3 regions of the Pseudoalteromonas sp. CO109Y genome follow, and region 2 is predicted to be linked to each of the others. Evidence: predicted binding sites of a transcription regulator. Region 2 holds the regulator's gene; each other region holds the start of a gene.
The links. The regulator FliA, encoded in region 2, starts transcription of late flagellar genes. The targets are predictions, from matches to a motif close to CTAAAGNTNNNNNNNNNNNNGCCGATA.
Positions count from the first base shown of each region.

Region 1: a site for FliA is predicted at 2,848-2,874, ahead of pomA (flagellar motor protein PomA). Genes of this name have one in related genera too.
Region 3: a site for FliA is predicted at 2,290-2,316, ahead of EXT43_RS00125 (DUF5610 domain-containing protein). Genes of this name have one in related genera too.

Region 1 covers NZ_SGPD01000024.1:212,893-217,757, forward strand. Annotated here, with positions in the region: gene dxs (1-deoxy-D-xylulose-5-phosphate synthase) at 1-1,441, opposite strand, end outside; gene ispA ((2E,6E)-farnesyl diphosphate synthase) at 1,531-2,418, opposite strand; gene xseB (exodeoxyribonuclease VII small subunit) at 2,423-2,665, opposite strand; gene pomA (flagellar motor protein PomA) at 2,938-3,705, shown strand; gene EXT43_RS09670 (flagellar motor protein MotB) at 3,709-4,632, shown strand; gene EXT43_RS09675 (hypothetical protein) at 4,762-4,865, shown strand, end outside.
Region 2 covers NZ_SGPD01000017.1:162,423-167,287, reverse strand. Annotated here, with positions in the region: gene EXT43_RS06955 (protein phosphatase CheZ) at 1-753, opposite strand, end outside; gene cheY (chemotaxis response regulator CheY) at 771-1,154, opposite strand; gene EXT43_RS06945 (RNA polymerase sigma factor FliA) at 1,195-1,905, opposite strand; gene EXT43_RS06940 (MinD/ParA family protein) at 1,932-2,792, opposite strand; gene flhF (flagellar biosynthesis protein FlhF) at 2,785-4,266, opposite strand; gene flhA (flagellar biosynthesis protein FlhA) at 4,287-4,865, opposite strand, start outside.
Region 3 covers NZ_SGPD01000001.1:19,515-24,379, reverse strand. Annotated here, with positions in the region: gene EXT43_RS00135 (RNA-binding protein) at 1-318, shown strand, start outside; gene murI (glutamate racemase) at 281-1,075, opposite strand; gene EXT43_RS00125 (DUF5610 domain-containing protein) at 1,142-2,260, opposite strand; gene trmA (tRNA (uridine(54)-C5)-methyltransferase TrmA) at 2,425-3,522, shown strand; gene EXT43_RS00115 (DUF523 domain-containing protein) at 3,525-3,977, opposite strand; gene EXT43_RS00110 (thiol:disulfide interchange protein DsbA/DsbL) at 4,039-4,677, opposite strand; gene EXT43_RS00105 (thiol:disulfide interchange protein DsbA/DsbL) at 4,695-4,865, opposite strand, start outside.

The sequences.
Region 1 (4,865 bases), on a different contig from region 2:
CGGCACTACCACGTGGGTAACGAACAGCAACAGGTTGATTGCATTGGTAGCCAGTGTAAAGCATTTGGCGGCACTCGTTAGTGTCGCTAGGCGCCATGATGATCATATTAGGAATACAGCGCATAAAGCTTAAGTCATAGGCACCTTGGTGAGTTTCACCATCAGCACCAACAATACCAGCACGGTCAATAGCAAATAAAACAGGTAAGTTTTGTAATGCTACATCGTGGATAAGTTGGTCGTACGCACGTTGTAAAAAGCTTGAATAAATAGCAACAACAGGCTTCAACCCTTCACAAGCAAGGCCAGCTGCAAGCGTTACAGCATGTTGCTCAGCAATTGCTACATCAAAGTATTGCGCTGGGTACTCTTTAGAAAAACGTACCATGCCTGAGCCTTCACGCATCGCAGGGGTAATTGCCATTAGCTTGTCGTCTTGAGCTGCCATATCGCATAACCAGTCACCAAACACATTTGAGAATGTGGCAGCGCCAGGTTTAGATTTTGGTAATTTTGACATGCTAGGATCAAATTTTGGTACGCCGTGGTAACCAATTGGATCCGCTTCGGCAGGTTTATAACCTTTACCTTTTTGCGTTTTAATATGTAGTAATTGCGGGCCTTTAAGGTTACGCATATTACGTAAGGTATCTACCATCATATTAACGTCATGACCATCAATTGGGCCGATGTAATTAAGGCCTAACTCTTCAAAGAAAGTACCTGGAATGACCATACCTTTTAAGTGTTCTTCCATGCGGCTGGCAAGTTCTTTCACTGGCGGTAAACCAGAAAGTAGTTTTTTACTGCCTTCACGAATATTGGTGTAGAAGCTACCAGACAAGATACGGGCAAAGTGATTGTTTAGTGCACCTACGTTTTCTGAAATCGACATTTCATTATCGTTTAAGATAATTAACACGTTAGGGTTAACATCACCCATGTGGTTCATCGCTTCAAATGCCATACCAGCAGTGATCGCACCATCGCCAATAACAGCAACAGTTTTACGATCTTTACCTTCTTTTTCGGCAGCAATGGCCATACCCAAGGCAGCTGAAATAGAGGTGCTCGAATGGCCAACACTAAATGTATCGTAAGGGCTTTCTTCACGGAATGGGAAAGGGTGCAAACCGTCTTTTTGACGAATAGTATGCATTTGGTCACGACGACCCGTTAAGATTTTGTGCGGGTATGCTTGATGACCCACATCCCATACTAAACGATCTTCAGGAGTGTTATAAACATAATGCAGCGCAACGGTTAGTTCAACAGTGCCTAAACCTGATGCTAGATGACCACTACTTTGCGAAACTGAATTAAGTAGGTATTCGCGTAACTCTTTACTAAACGCAGGTAACTTGTCTTGCGCTAAATCACGCAGTTGTGCTGGTTCGTCAACCAAACTTAATAATGGATACTTGCTACTATCAAGTGTCATGATTTTTTATACATCCTTCGCTAACCAGAGTGCATTATAGCCCATTGCTGCTCTGATTTTTTAGTTATTTTGTCTTTCTTTTTTAGGCATTAATAATTACGTTCAACGATATAGCTAGCAAGGCTCGCCAGTTCGCTGGTGTCATAATCAATTGCCTCAAGAGCTTGATGAGCTTGAGCTAGTAAATCTTGCGCTTTTTGCTTTGCACCAGCCATACCTAATAAAGCAGGGTAAGTTGCTTTATTAGCCGCAATATCTGAGCCTTGTGGCTTACCTAATGTTTCAGTATCAGCTTCTACATCAAGGATATCGTCTTGTACCTGAAAAGCTAGCCCTATTGCTTGGCCAAATAGGTTTAATTGTGCGAGAGTATGTTCATCACAGCTTTTTGCACTCAATGCACCGAGTGTAATAGCACAATTAAGCAAGGCGCCTGTTTTTAGCTGATGAATGCGCTCTAACTGCGCAACGGTAATTTCTTTATCGGTCGCTTCAATATCCAGTGCTTGCCCACCTACCATACCTTCAATACCTGAGGCTTTGCTTAATGAGGCAATCATTTTTACTTGCTGGCTCGCAGGAACGGCAAATTGATGGTTGGCAATTAAATCAAATGCCAGCGTTTGTAATGCATCGCCCGCGAGTATGGCTTGCGCTTCGCCATAAACAATATGACAAGTAGGGCGGCCACGTCTTAAGTCATCATCATCCATGGCTGGTAAGTCATCATGGACTAAAGAGTAGCTATGAATACACTCAATAGCGGCAGCAAGAATATCAAGATCGGTCTTGTCTGCGCCCATCATTCGACCCGTTGCGTATACAAGATAAGGACGTAAGCGCTTACCACCATTTAAAACACCGTAATGGGTGGCTTCTTTGATGGTTTTTTCGGTATTAAGTGGTAGTTCGAAATAGCGATTTAAATGTGCCTCAACGTCTTCACGAGCGCGTTGTAGTTGTTCTTTTAATTGCACTTAATTAGTCCAAGTTTGAATCAAAATTGCTAAGAGGAGCTTGGCTATCGTTACCCATTAAAATGGCAACCTTTTGTTCGGCTTGTTGTAACTTACCAGACGAAGCATTCGCCAGTGCAATGCCGCGTTCAAATTGTTTTAGCGATTGTTCTAGTGACAATTCACCTTGCTCCATTTGTGCAACAATTTGAGATAATTCATCCAGCGCTTCTTCAAAGCTTAAGTTTTCTGGTTTCTTTGTTGCCATTGTGGCCTCGATAGCTGTTAGAAAGTGAGGCCAATTTTAGGGGGAATGCTAAACTAGGTCAAAGAATGATGTGTTTTTTTACGCATAATCCATTTTCAATATGCTATTTTTACGGTTTTAGATACAGCTTAAACTTGTAGCTTAAAAAACTTACATTAAAATAAAATTAATTCATTTAATGATTTAAGTATTTCAACTGCTTGCCGATAAGCAGTTAATAATAAAAATTTGATACCTGAGGGTGTCGTGTAATTGTTCCTCTGGAGGGGTATGTGGATTTAGCAACCATAATAGGTATTCTTGGTGCCATAGGCTTAATTGCTATGTCGATGGTGTTAAGTAGTGACGGCCAAGTTGCAATGTTTTACAACACGCCTTCGGTGGTCATCGTATTTGGTGGTTCGATTTTTATCGTATTATCGAATTTCACTATGGGGCAATTTTTGGGCATAGGTAAAGTCGCTGCAAAAGCCTTTATGTTCAAAATCGAATCTCCAGAAGAATTAATTGAAAAAGCAGTAGAATTAGCTGACTCAGCACGTAAAGGTGGTTTCTTAGCATTAGAAGAAGCCGAAATCCCCAACGGTTTTATGCGCAAAGGGGTCGATATGTTAGTGGATGGTCATGATGCTGATGTTGTTCGTGCCACACTACAAAAAGATATTTCTCTTACAGCTAACCGTCACGAACTTGGGGCTGGATTATTCAAATCACTTGCGGATATCGCTCCTGCGATGGGGATGATCGGTACGCTAATCGGTCTGGTTGCTATGTTATCAAACATGGATGACCCAAAAGCAATCGGCCCTGCAATGGCGGTTGCGCTTTTAACAACTCTCTATGGTGCGTTCTTAGCAAACGTTGTTGCTATTCCAATTCAGGTAAAATTAGAGCTACGTAAAGACGAGGAAGCACTTAATCAACGCTTAATTCTCGACGCGGTACTGGGTATTCAAGATGGTCAAAACCCGAAAGTAATTGAAGGTATCTTGAAAAACTACTTAGCCGAATCAAAACGTAAAGTTGATACCGAGGAGTAGGGTATGTCAGATCAAGAGTGCAAATGTCCACCTCCAGGTTTACCCGCCTGGATGGGAACCTTCGCAGATTTAATGTCATTATTAATGTGCTTCTTTGTACTCTTGCTTGCCTTCTCAGAAATGGACGTACTGAAGTTTAAGCAAATTGCCGGCTCCATGAAGTTTGCTTTCGGTGTACAAAATAAAATTGAAGTAAAAGATATTCCAAAAGGAACCTCGGTCATTGCCATGGAGTTCACTCCGGGTAAACCTGAACCCACTCCTATTGAAACGATTCAACAACAAACCGTAGAAATGACGCAACAAATGCTTGAGTTTCAGGCTGGCGACGAAAGCTCTGCCGGTGGTCGTCAAGAACAGCGCGGTAATAAACGTGGTGGTGAATCGCAAAGTACGGCTCAGCAACAAGCGTTGGAGCAGTCAATTTCAGCAGCTGATCAAGAACAAACAAATGAACTTGTGAAGAAAATTGCCCAGCAATTAGAACAGCAAATTATGGATGGTGCAATTGAGCTTGAGTCATTAGGCCAGCAAATTATTATTCGTATTCGTGAGAATGGCTCATTTCCATCAGGTAGTGCTTTTTTACAGCCAAAATTTAAACCTATTATCCGTGATATTGCTACGCTGTTAAAAGATGTGCCGGGTGAAATAACCGTGTCAGGTCACACTGATGACTTCCAAGTATCGAATGAGCTATATACTAATAATTGGGATTTATCATCAAAACGTGCGGTGGCAGTTGCCAGTGAAATGGAAAAAGCGCCAGGTTTTGATAAATCTCGGATGATGGTGGTAGGTCACGCAGAAACAAGGCCCCTTGTACCGAATGTGACCGATGAAGATCGCAAGCGTAATCGCCGTGTTGAAATCTCTATTATGCAAGGTAAAGCACACGAGTCTGACCCTATTGATGTAAGGCAATAAATCAATTAAAGTGAAACTTCATTAACACATGTAATGGAGTATAAAAATGAAAAAAGTTGATAAATATAGCTATATGCCAGGCAATGGTGATGGCGGTGATGACGATAAAACTGATTAAGGCACTGCATTTTGCCTGATTGGTTTGTAGAAATTAGAGTTATATTAAGCAATAGCTGGGTGTTCATTTTGAGCCCGGCTATTATTATTTTTTACCTTCGTAAAGATTGGCCCGC
Region 2 (4,865 bases):
TGATAATAGATCATCGACTTCATCTTGTCCTGAGACAACATCATCGCGAGACTCTTTATCAATAATTGGCCCTTCAGGACCTGCTAGTGTGTCACTTGTTGCAGGTGCTTTTTCTATGGCCTGTTTTTCTTGTTGTTGATGACCATCTTCTTGACTGCCAAACACAGTTAAGAGATTAATTAAACTGTCTTCTACCTCTCGCACCAACTCAATAACACGGCGAATAACTTGTCCGGTTAAATCCTGATAATCCTGCGCCATCAGCACATTAGTCATCAAACCTTGGAGCTCATCGGTTTTGGTATGCGAGTTATTCATGAACTTATCTAAGCTATGACATAACGATTTAAATTCACCGAGTTCAATTTCTCGGTTCATTAAACGATCCCACGTAGGTTTGATTGCGGCAATTTCATCAGCAAGTTGTTGCGCTATTGGTAAACTTGCTTCAACCGCATCCATGGTTTTATTGGCGGCGCTTTCTGTCATTTCCATAACATAATTTAAGCGCTGCTTAGCGTCTGGGATCGCTTCGGTAGTTAAATCAGTGAGACGAGTATCTAGGTCAAAGTTTTTTAATGCTTCATGAAGCTGACGCGTCAATTTGCCGACTTCAGCAAACAACTCTGATTGTTCTTTTGATGCAGCGTCAAGAATGAGCTTATCCGCTTTTTCTTGTTCACCATTTTCAAGATACTCAACAAGTTGACGAGCTTGCTCTAAACTTATTTGAGGCGCAGCAAGTGCTGACATAAGCCTCTCCCCTTAGATTAACCTAGACGTTCAAACACTTTTTCCAATTTGGTTTTAAGTGTCGCAGCAGTGAATGGTTTAACGATATAGCCATTTACACCTGCTTGAGCAGCAGCAACAATTTGTTCTTTTTTCGCTTCAGCTGTCACCATTAAAACAGGAATATGCTTAAGGCTATCATCAGCACGAATTGCACGTAACAAATCAATACCTTGCATACCAGGCATGTTCCAATCTGTTACAACAAAATCAAATTCTTGATTTTGTAGCATTGGCAATGCTGTTGAACCGTCGTCAGCTTCCTGCACATTGGTAAAACCTAAATCCCTTAATAGATTTTTAATGATACGTCTCATTGTAGAAAAATCATCAACAACAAGAATTTTCATGTTTTTATCCAAAACATCCTCCGGTGAGGTTTGAACCTTTATTTACTTACTACTAATTAATCCAGTCATTGATTTTTGCTTTGAGCTTAATCATCGCCTGACCATGTATTTGACTCACACGCGACTCGCTAACATCGAGTATGTGTCCTATTTCTTTTAAGTTCATTTCGTCGTTGTAGTACAAAGACAAAACGAGAGCATCTCTTTCTGGTAACGATTGGATAGCCGTTAATAGAGACTGGTTAAACCGCTCATTTTTAACGTTATTAAACGGTTTGTCTAGTCCTAAATCCTGACCTACTGGTGTGATAACGTCTTCATCTACACCTAAATCTTCAATACCTAATACTTTACTCGAATTTACATCATGTAGAATATGATGGTACTCATCTAGCGTAATATCAAGTTTTTCAGCGACTTCAGTATCTTTGGGCTCACGATTTAAAGAGCTTTCTAATTCGGAAATGGTTTCAGCCACAAGGCGGGCATTTCGGTGAACAGAGCGTGGCGCCCAGTCACCTCTACGAATTTCGTCTAACATCGCACCACGAATACGAATTCCAGCGAAGGTTTCGAAACTAGCACCTTTGCTAGCATCAAAGTTTTTTGACGCTTCAATTAGGCCTATCATGCCTGATTGAATTAAATCATCGAGTTGCACACTGGCAGGTAAACGAGCAATTAGATGGCATGCCACTTTTTTGACTAAAGAGGCATGTTTTTCGACAATCGCATTTAAATTCTGTGCTGATTGATATCCCATCGCTTTATTCACCGATGTTGTCATAGTTAGCCGTTTACTAGTTTTTCAATAAAAAATTCTAAATGGCCAGACGGTTGATTAGGGATCGGCCACTTAACTGCTTTTGTTGCTAATGTTTTAAACGCCACCGCTGCCGGAGAGTTCGGGAATAATTCAACAATCACCTTTTGACGTCGCGTAGATTTACGCATGTTCTCGTCATAAGGAATGGTTGCTACCAACTCCATTGAAACATCTAAAAAACGATCCGTTACTTTTGAAAGTTTAGCAAATAATTCTTGCCCTTCACGCAAACTGCGCACCATATTGGCAACAATTTTAAATTTATATACGCCATGCTCACGGCTAAGCACTTTAATAAGTGCGTAAGCATCAGTAATTGAGGTAGGTTCATCGCATACAACCACAACAACGTCTTGGGCTGCACGAGAAAAGCTTAATACCATGTCAGAAATACCTGCGGCGGTATCAACAATTAATATATCAAACTCGGTGTTTAACTCGCTAAAAGCGCGAATAAGGCCTGCATGCTCAGATGGCGTTAATTCAACCATACTTTGTGAACCAGACGTCGCTGGTACAATTTTGATGCCCGCAGGGCCTTCAACAAGAATTTCGTCAAGCTCACACTCGCCTGACAAAACATGAGATAAATTACGTTCAACACGAAGGCCAAGCATTACGTCACAGTTTGCCAAACCTAAATCGGCATCTAATACTAATACACGATTTCCTTGCTGACCTAATGCGATTGCGGTATTGAGTGAAACGTTGGTTTTACCCACTCCACCTTTACCGCCAGTAACAGCGATAACTTTAACGCCACTATTATTATTTTGATTCATTTTGCGCAGGCCGCTTGCTTGATCTAATACTGTGTTAATCATACATCCCTACTGTGTTCGACGCTACTGCTTGACGTCTTGAATGTTGTGCTTTTGCTCGTTTTAAATACAATTGTTCAGCTTTTTTCACTAGTTTTTCAGCATTCGCTACGCGAATATCCTCAGGAACGCGCTGACCGTTAGTAAGATACCCTATTGGCAGGCGATTTTGAATCGCTATGCTAATAATCTCACCTAAACTTAAAGATTCATCCAATTTAGTGAAGATACAGCCACTTAGGTGAACCTTTTTAAAGTGTCTTACGGTTTCTTGCAACACATTTATCTGTGCTGTAGCACTTAATACTAAATAACTACGAATATCAACACGCTGATTACGCATTAGGGTATTTAACTGCTCAGTTAAACGTAAATCACGTTGGCTCATACCCGCTGTGTCTATTAATACTAGACGCTTATTACGTAAATGGTATAACACTTCAGCTAATTCATTCGCATCTTTTACCTGCTTAACACCACAGCCAATAATTCGACCATAAGTAGCCAATTGTTCGTAGGCACCAATTCTGTAGGTATCAGTGGTGATCAACGCCACTTTATCAGCACCATATTTTTGTGCACCCAGTGCAGCTAATTTTGCAACTGTGGTTGTTTTACCAACGCCTGTTGGACCCACTAATGCGAATACACCACCTTGACGCAGGATTTCGTTATTCGTTGTATGCATTTGGTTTTCAACCATTTGCAGAAGTGCTTGCCACGCTTGTTGACGTGATACATCGTCAGGAATGAAACACGCCATTTGCTCAGCAACATCACGTTCAATGCCCATACCTGCTAAGCGGTCAATCATACATGCACGAGTCGGATCGCGGCGCGCCATATCTTGTTGCATTAGGCCAGATACTTGGTGTTCAAGTAATTGACGAATCGCATTCATTTCTTCGCGCATGGTCGTCATTTCTGATTGATTCGCAGGTGCTGAGTTTTTGTGCTCGGCTGGTGAATCTAAATCATCAAAACCAGAATCTAAGTCGTCATCAAAACCTAAGCTATGTGCTTGAGTTTGTACACGAGGTGCTGCTTGCTGTTGATAACGAGGAGCTTGCTTATATTCAGGCTGTTGCTGCTCACAGCTTGGCTCTTTTGGTTGATAGTGTTCACTCGTATCAATACCAGATTGACTAAACATTGACGCAAGCTCTGGCGAACGAGGGCGTGGGGCTTGACGCTCAAGTAACGCTTGTAGGCTATCAGCAACTTTCGCTTGCGGCTCAGGTTTAGCACGCATTGGCTCAGGTTTAACAAAGTTATGCTCTGGAGCAGGTGCTGATTGTGCCACGGCTGGTTTAGCTTCGGCTTTCGGGGCTGCTTTGTCGTAATCAACAGCTGCAACGATTTCAACGCCGTTAGCAAGCTTTTTGTTCGACATAATAACCGCATCAACACCTAGTTCATCTTTCACTTCTTTCAGTGCTGTGCGCATATCTTTAGCAAAAAAACGTTTAATTTTCATGGTTCAACCCCTTTACTATCCTATTGTTGGCCTACTGAGCTGACAATCTTAATCTGTCTTTCGTCTGGTACCTCTTGGTAAGACATCACCCTTAAACCTGGGATGGTGTACTTAACGAAGCGAGATAACACAGTTCTTAACATTCCTGACGTTAACAGTATCGAAGGTTCACCGGCCATTTCTTGGTTTTGATGCGCTTCATTCAATGATTGTTGAAGTCGCTCTGCAAGGCTTGGCTCTATTCCGGCACCTTCGTCACCTGCATTCTGAAGTGACTGATGCAACATCTGTTCCAACTCAGGCGCCAAGGTTATGACAGGGATCTCAGAAGACATACCAACAGCGTCTTGAACGATTAGTCTGCGCAGTGAAATTCGCACTGCAGCCGTTAGTACATCTGGGTCTTGGCTACGTGGGCCATACTCAACAAGGGTTTGAACAATCGAGCGCATATCGCGAATTGCCACCCCTTCATTGAGTAAGTTTTGTAGCACTTTTACGATAGTAGTAAGTGGTAATACGTCAGGAACCAGTCCTTCAACAAGACGTGGATGACTCTTCGCTAACATATCTAGTAAGTTTTGAACTTCTTCATGACC
Region 3 (4,865 bases), on a different contig from region 2:
GCGTCAAGTGAGGAGGCCGAAGTAAAAACAAAAACACTTTATGTTGGCAACCTACCTTATCGTGCTAATGAAGGTGTTGTTCGTGCTTTATTCGAAGAACAAGGCAAAGTTTTCAATGTACGTTTATTAAAAGATAAAAATACAGGTAAACGTCGTGGCTTTGGTTTTGTTGAAATGGCTGAAGCTGATGCAGATAAAGCAATCAATCAATTAAATGATAGCGAATTCCAACAACGTACTTTAAAAGTGCGTGAAGCAAAACAAAAACAAGAGAACGAAGCTAACAGCTTTCGTGAGGGATCTGATCAGTCAGCGTAATAAGCTCAACGCTTAATTGCGAATGACCAATAGGAGCCGTTGCATAATAGTGCAGCGGCTTTTTTTTATCTGTAGTAAGAGTAAAGCCTCGTAGAGCAATTAAACTTTCAACGCGCTTAGCAATCGCTTTGCCTGAGTCAATAAGGAAGATCTGTTGTTTATAGTAGTCACTAATCGCGCTGGCTAGTAATGGAAAGTGTGTACAGCCAAGTACCAATACATCTATATCTTCTGCTATCGCTAAATCACTCAATACATTCTCAAGCTTTGCTTTATTGATTTTCTGCGTATGAAATAGTGTTTCTGCAATTTCTACCAGCTCAGTTGAGCCATATAAGCTGACTTGTGTGTCTTGGCTATGAGTACTAATTAAGTTTGCAGTATAGCGACTCTTGATGGTTGATGGTGTTGCCAGTAAACCAATATGTTTGCTGTTACTTATAGCGCAAGCGGGTTTTATCGCAGGTACTACCCCGACAACTTCTATATTTGTGTGCTGGCGAATAGTTTCTAAGGCAGAGGTAGAGGCGGTATTACACGCAATAACTAGGATATCAACGTGTAAGTTTGCTGTTTCGATAAACTGTAGTAGCGCAAAAAGGCGGGCTATGATCGTTTGCTGACTTTGCTCGCCATAAGGCAATAAAGCATTGTCCATAAAATAACTATAATCAGCATCTGGGATCAATGCTTGGATCTGTTCAAGTACAGTTGTTCCACCTATACCAGAATCAAACACCATTATATGAACTGACAAACTGCTTACCTCGGATCATCAAAGGTCAGCAGTTTGCCATGCAGCTTGATAAAAAGAAAGAAAGGGCTAAGCCTCTTCTTCTGTTGCCGAGCGAAGCTTATTCATTTGCTCAAACATTGCTTTGGTATAATCCACCAGCTTACTGACTTCTTCTTTATCTTGGTTTAACCATTGTAAGATGCCAGCCAGTTCATTTTGCAAACCAATGTCACCCGCTTTATTAAACGCCTGTTTCAAGTCGTCATTAAATGGCGCTATTTTCTCAGCAACTTCTTTTTCGGGAGCAGGTTTATATTCTTCATACCCTTTGATAGCTGCTACTGTTTTGGTTTGTTTCAAATCCATGGTAAAGCCAACGAGTTGCTCGTTACCTAAGTTAAGCTCTTTAGCTTGTTCAAAGGCATCTTCTAATGAACCAGAGAAGAATGTTTCGCTAACACTCTGCAAGTCTTCCATCAATTCATTGATAGCTTGCTGCTCTTGCTCATTTAAATCACCATTGACCGACATCGAGAATGATAAATCACGTGATTGCGAAGACTCACTGACAAAGGCTTCGTTGTCGCCATTTTTGCTATAACTGCTTGCAGACTTACTTTCGTATGCATCAGCAAAGCTAATACTGACTTCATCACCTTCAGCGGTGGTGAAAGTGTACTCTGCGTTATTACTTAAACTGATGTATTGAGCTTGGCTTACTGAAACCGCATTAGGCTTAGGATTGAACAAGTCTTCTTCTAATTCATCAATACCTTTAAAAATACCTTCTTTAGACTTTTCGATACCCTCTTCGATGTCATCGTTAAGAATACCTGACTCTTTAAGCTCATCATACGCATCGTCGATGCCCATTTGCACACCTTTACGTGCATCACCTAGCATGCCTTTGAGTTTTTCATCATCAGCACCATCGGCTTTTGCTTTACGAAGTGCGCCGCCAACAAAGTCGAGTACGTTTTTCACGATCTCTTCAAAGTCGAACAAGGGTTTATCTTTTTTCTCTTCGGCTTTAGGTAAACCTAGTGCTTCAGCAAGTTTATCATCAAGAACTTTTGCCGCGAGCTCTCTGCCGCGTTGCTGATAACTATCTTGACGATTTTGAATGGTAGGCTGCTGCAGTGCCTGTTTACCATTGTATTTATTCACATTTGTATTAGGCATATAGCCTAGGTTGCCAATTTTCATGATCCGACTCCATGTTATGGTTAACTCATTATCGGCCAAAAACCACAAAACTTAAGTTTTTTGTATAAAAAAACGACACTAAAATAAATAACAAAACTAGACAAATCCTCAGCGCTCCCTACAATAGCGCCGTTATAAAGCTAAGAGATAAAAGGTAATCAGCCATGGCGGTTATAAAAATTGATACAACTCAATACGATGCACAATTGAGTGAGAAAGAGCAGCGCATCACCTCACAGTTTCGACGTTTTGGGGTCGAAAAATTAGAAGTGTTCGGCTCTGATCCTATTCATTACCGCCAACGTGCAGAGTTTCGTGTTTGGCATGAAGGTGAAGACCTGTTTCACATCATGTTTGATCAACAAACCAAAGAAAAGATCCGCGTAGATGAGTTTGACCCTGCCGCACCTTTAGTGGGTGAAGTGATGCAAGCGATGATCGAAAACTTAAAAGACAATGAAGTTCTGCGCCGTAAGCTGTTTCAAATCGATTACCTTTCAAGCTTAAGTGGCGAGATCCTTGTTAGCTTGTTGTATCACAAACAACTAGATGAGCAGTGGCTACAAGCAATTAAAGAGCTTAAAGCAAAACTGAGCACACTGTTTAAGATTGATTTTATTGGCCGTGCTCGTAAGCAAAAAGAAGTGATTGGTAATGACTATGTTATCGAGCGTTTAAACGTTAACGGTAAAGAGCTTATTTATCAACAAGTCGAAAATAGCTTTACGCAACCGAATGCGAAAGTAAACATCAAGATGCTAGAGTGGGCACAAGCCCTTTGCCAACCACTCAATAATGACTTACTGGAGTTATATTGTGGGAATGGTAACTTTTCGATTGCTCTTGCAGGTTCATTCGACCGTGTATTAGCCACTGAAATTTCAAAATCATCAGTTTACTCTGCGCAATACAATATCGCACAAAACAAGGTTGAGAACTTAGATATCATTCGTATGTCGAGTGAAGAGTTCACCCAAGCAATGAAAGGCGAACGTACTTTCTCTCGTTTAGATGGCATAGACCTGAAAAGCTATAACTGCCAAACAATCTTAGTAGATCCACCACGTGCAGGCATGGACACACTAACTTGTGACCTAGTTGCGAACTACGACAATATTATTTATATCTCGTGTAACCCAGATACCTTAGAGCGTGACCTTGATCACTTATGCAAAACCCATGAAGTAAAACGTTTTGCGATTTTTGACCAATTCCCTTACACCCACCACATCGAATCAGGTGTGTTTTTACAACGTAAATAAAATCAATCTGCCAGCGCAGCAAATAGCGCTGGCAACTGCTGCTCACTGAAGACTTCTATATTGTTGTCTTTTAACAGTTTTGCAGTTAACCCCATCCCTGAAATTTTCTTTCCTGAATGACTACCATCGTAAATAGTATTGCGACCACATGAAGGGCTTGATTCTTTTAACAGCGCATAGCGAATGCCCTGCTTTTTGCAAAGCTTAAGTGCTTGTTCTGCGCCATAAGCAAACTGTACTGTGACATCTTGTGCATCTTTGGTAAGTACTCTACCCGCTTTGATTTCTGCAGGCGGCCTTGGTGTAGGTAAGCCACCAGCTACTTCAGGGCAGAATGCAACGAGCCTTCCTTGCTGTTTAAGAGTTTCTAAACCAGGATGGAGTAAGTTTTGCGATTGCCCGTCATAACGAACAGGATTTCCTAACAAACAGCTTGAAACTAATAGTTTTTGCATTTGCTTTACCAACAAAAAAGCTCCGCGAACGGAGCTTTCTATTAAATTCAACTAACTAAGCTTATTTATCAGCTAGGTAGTTAATTAAGTCTGCCATGCTCTTCGCATCGCTAATACCTGAATCCGCACCTAGGATTACACGGTATTTACCATTAACAATAAAAGTTGGAACGCCTTTTAAAGCACCTTTTTGTTGGTAATATTCTTGATCGCGTTTCATCTTAGATGCCATAGTACGTACAGAGAAGCTATTGTAGTACTTATCAAAATCTTCAGCCGACACACCTTGTGAAACAAAGATGTCTTTCATATCTGCAAGTTCGTTAATACGAGCACGCTTACCGTGAATATGATTAAACACAGCGGCTACTAACGCGTCTTTCTGTGGTAACACATTAGCCGTCGCATAACCTTGCGCTAAGATAGTCTGAATTTCTGGGTCACGAGGACCTGAAAAATCAACATGACTCTTTTTGAATTTAACGCCATCTTTAAGAAGTGTTTTAAGCTCTTTCACTACTGGCTCGAAGTTATTACAGTGTGGGCAGTAGAATGAGAAGAACTCTTTTACTTCAGGCTTTTTAGAAGCGCGTGCATCAATCGTTTCATAATGCTTACCTTCTTCATATTGAGCAGCTGAGGCATTTGCCGCTAAACCTAGCGTGGCAGCCATTAATACAGCTTTTACTAACTTGATCATTACTTCTTACTCCAAAATTATTGTTTTAATAAAAATTCGACTAACTCATCAAGCATCTGCTGGCTCTTGATGGTGTTTAAATTGATTTTATATTTATCATTGACGATAAAAGTTGGTACACCAGTAAGGGCGCCCATATCTGAATATTTTTGCTGCTTATCTTGCATCGCTTTTTCAGCACTAATCAC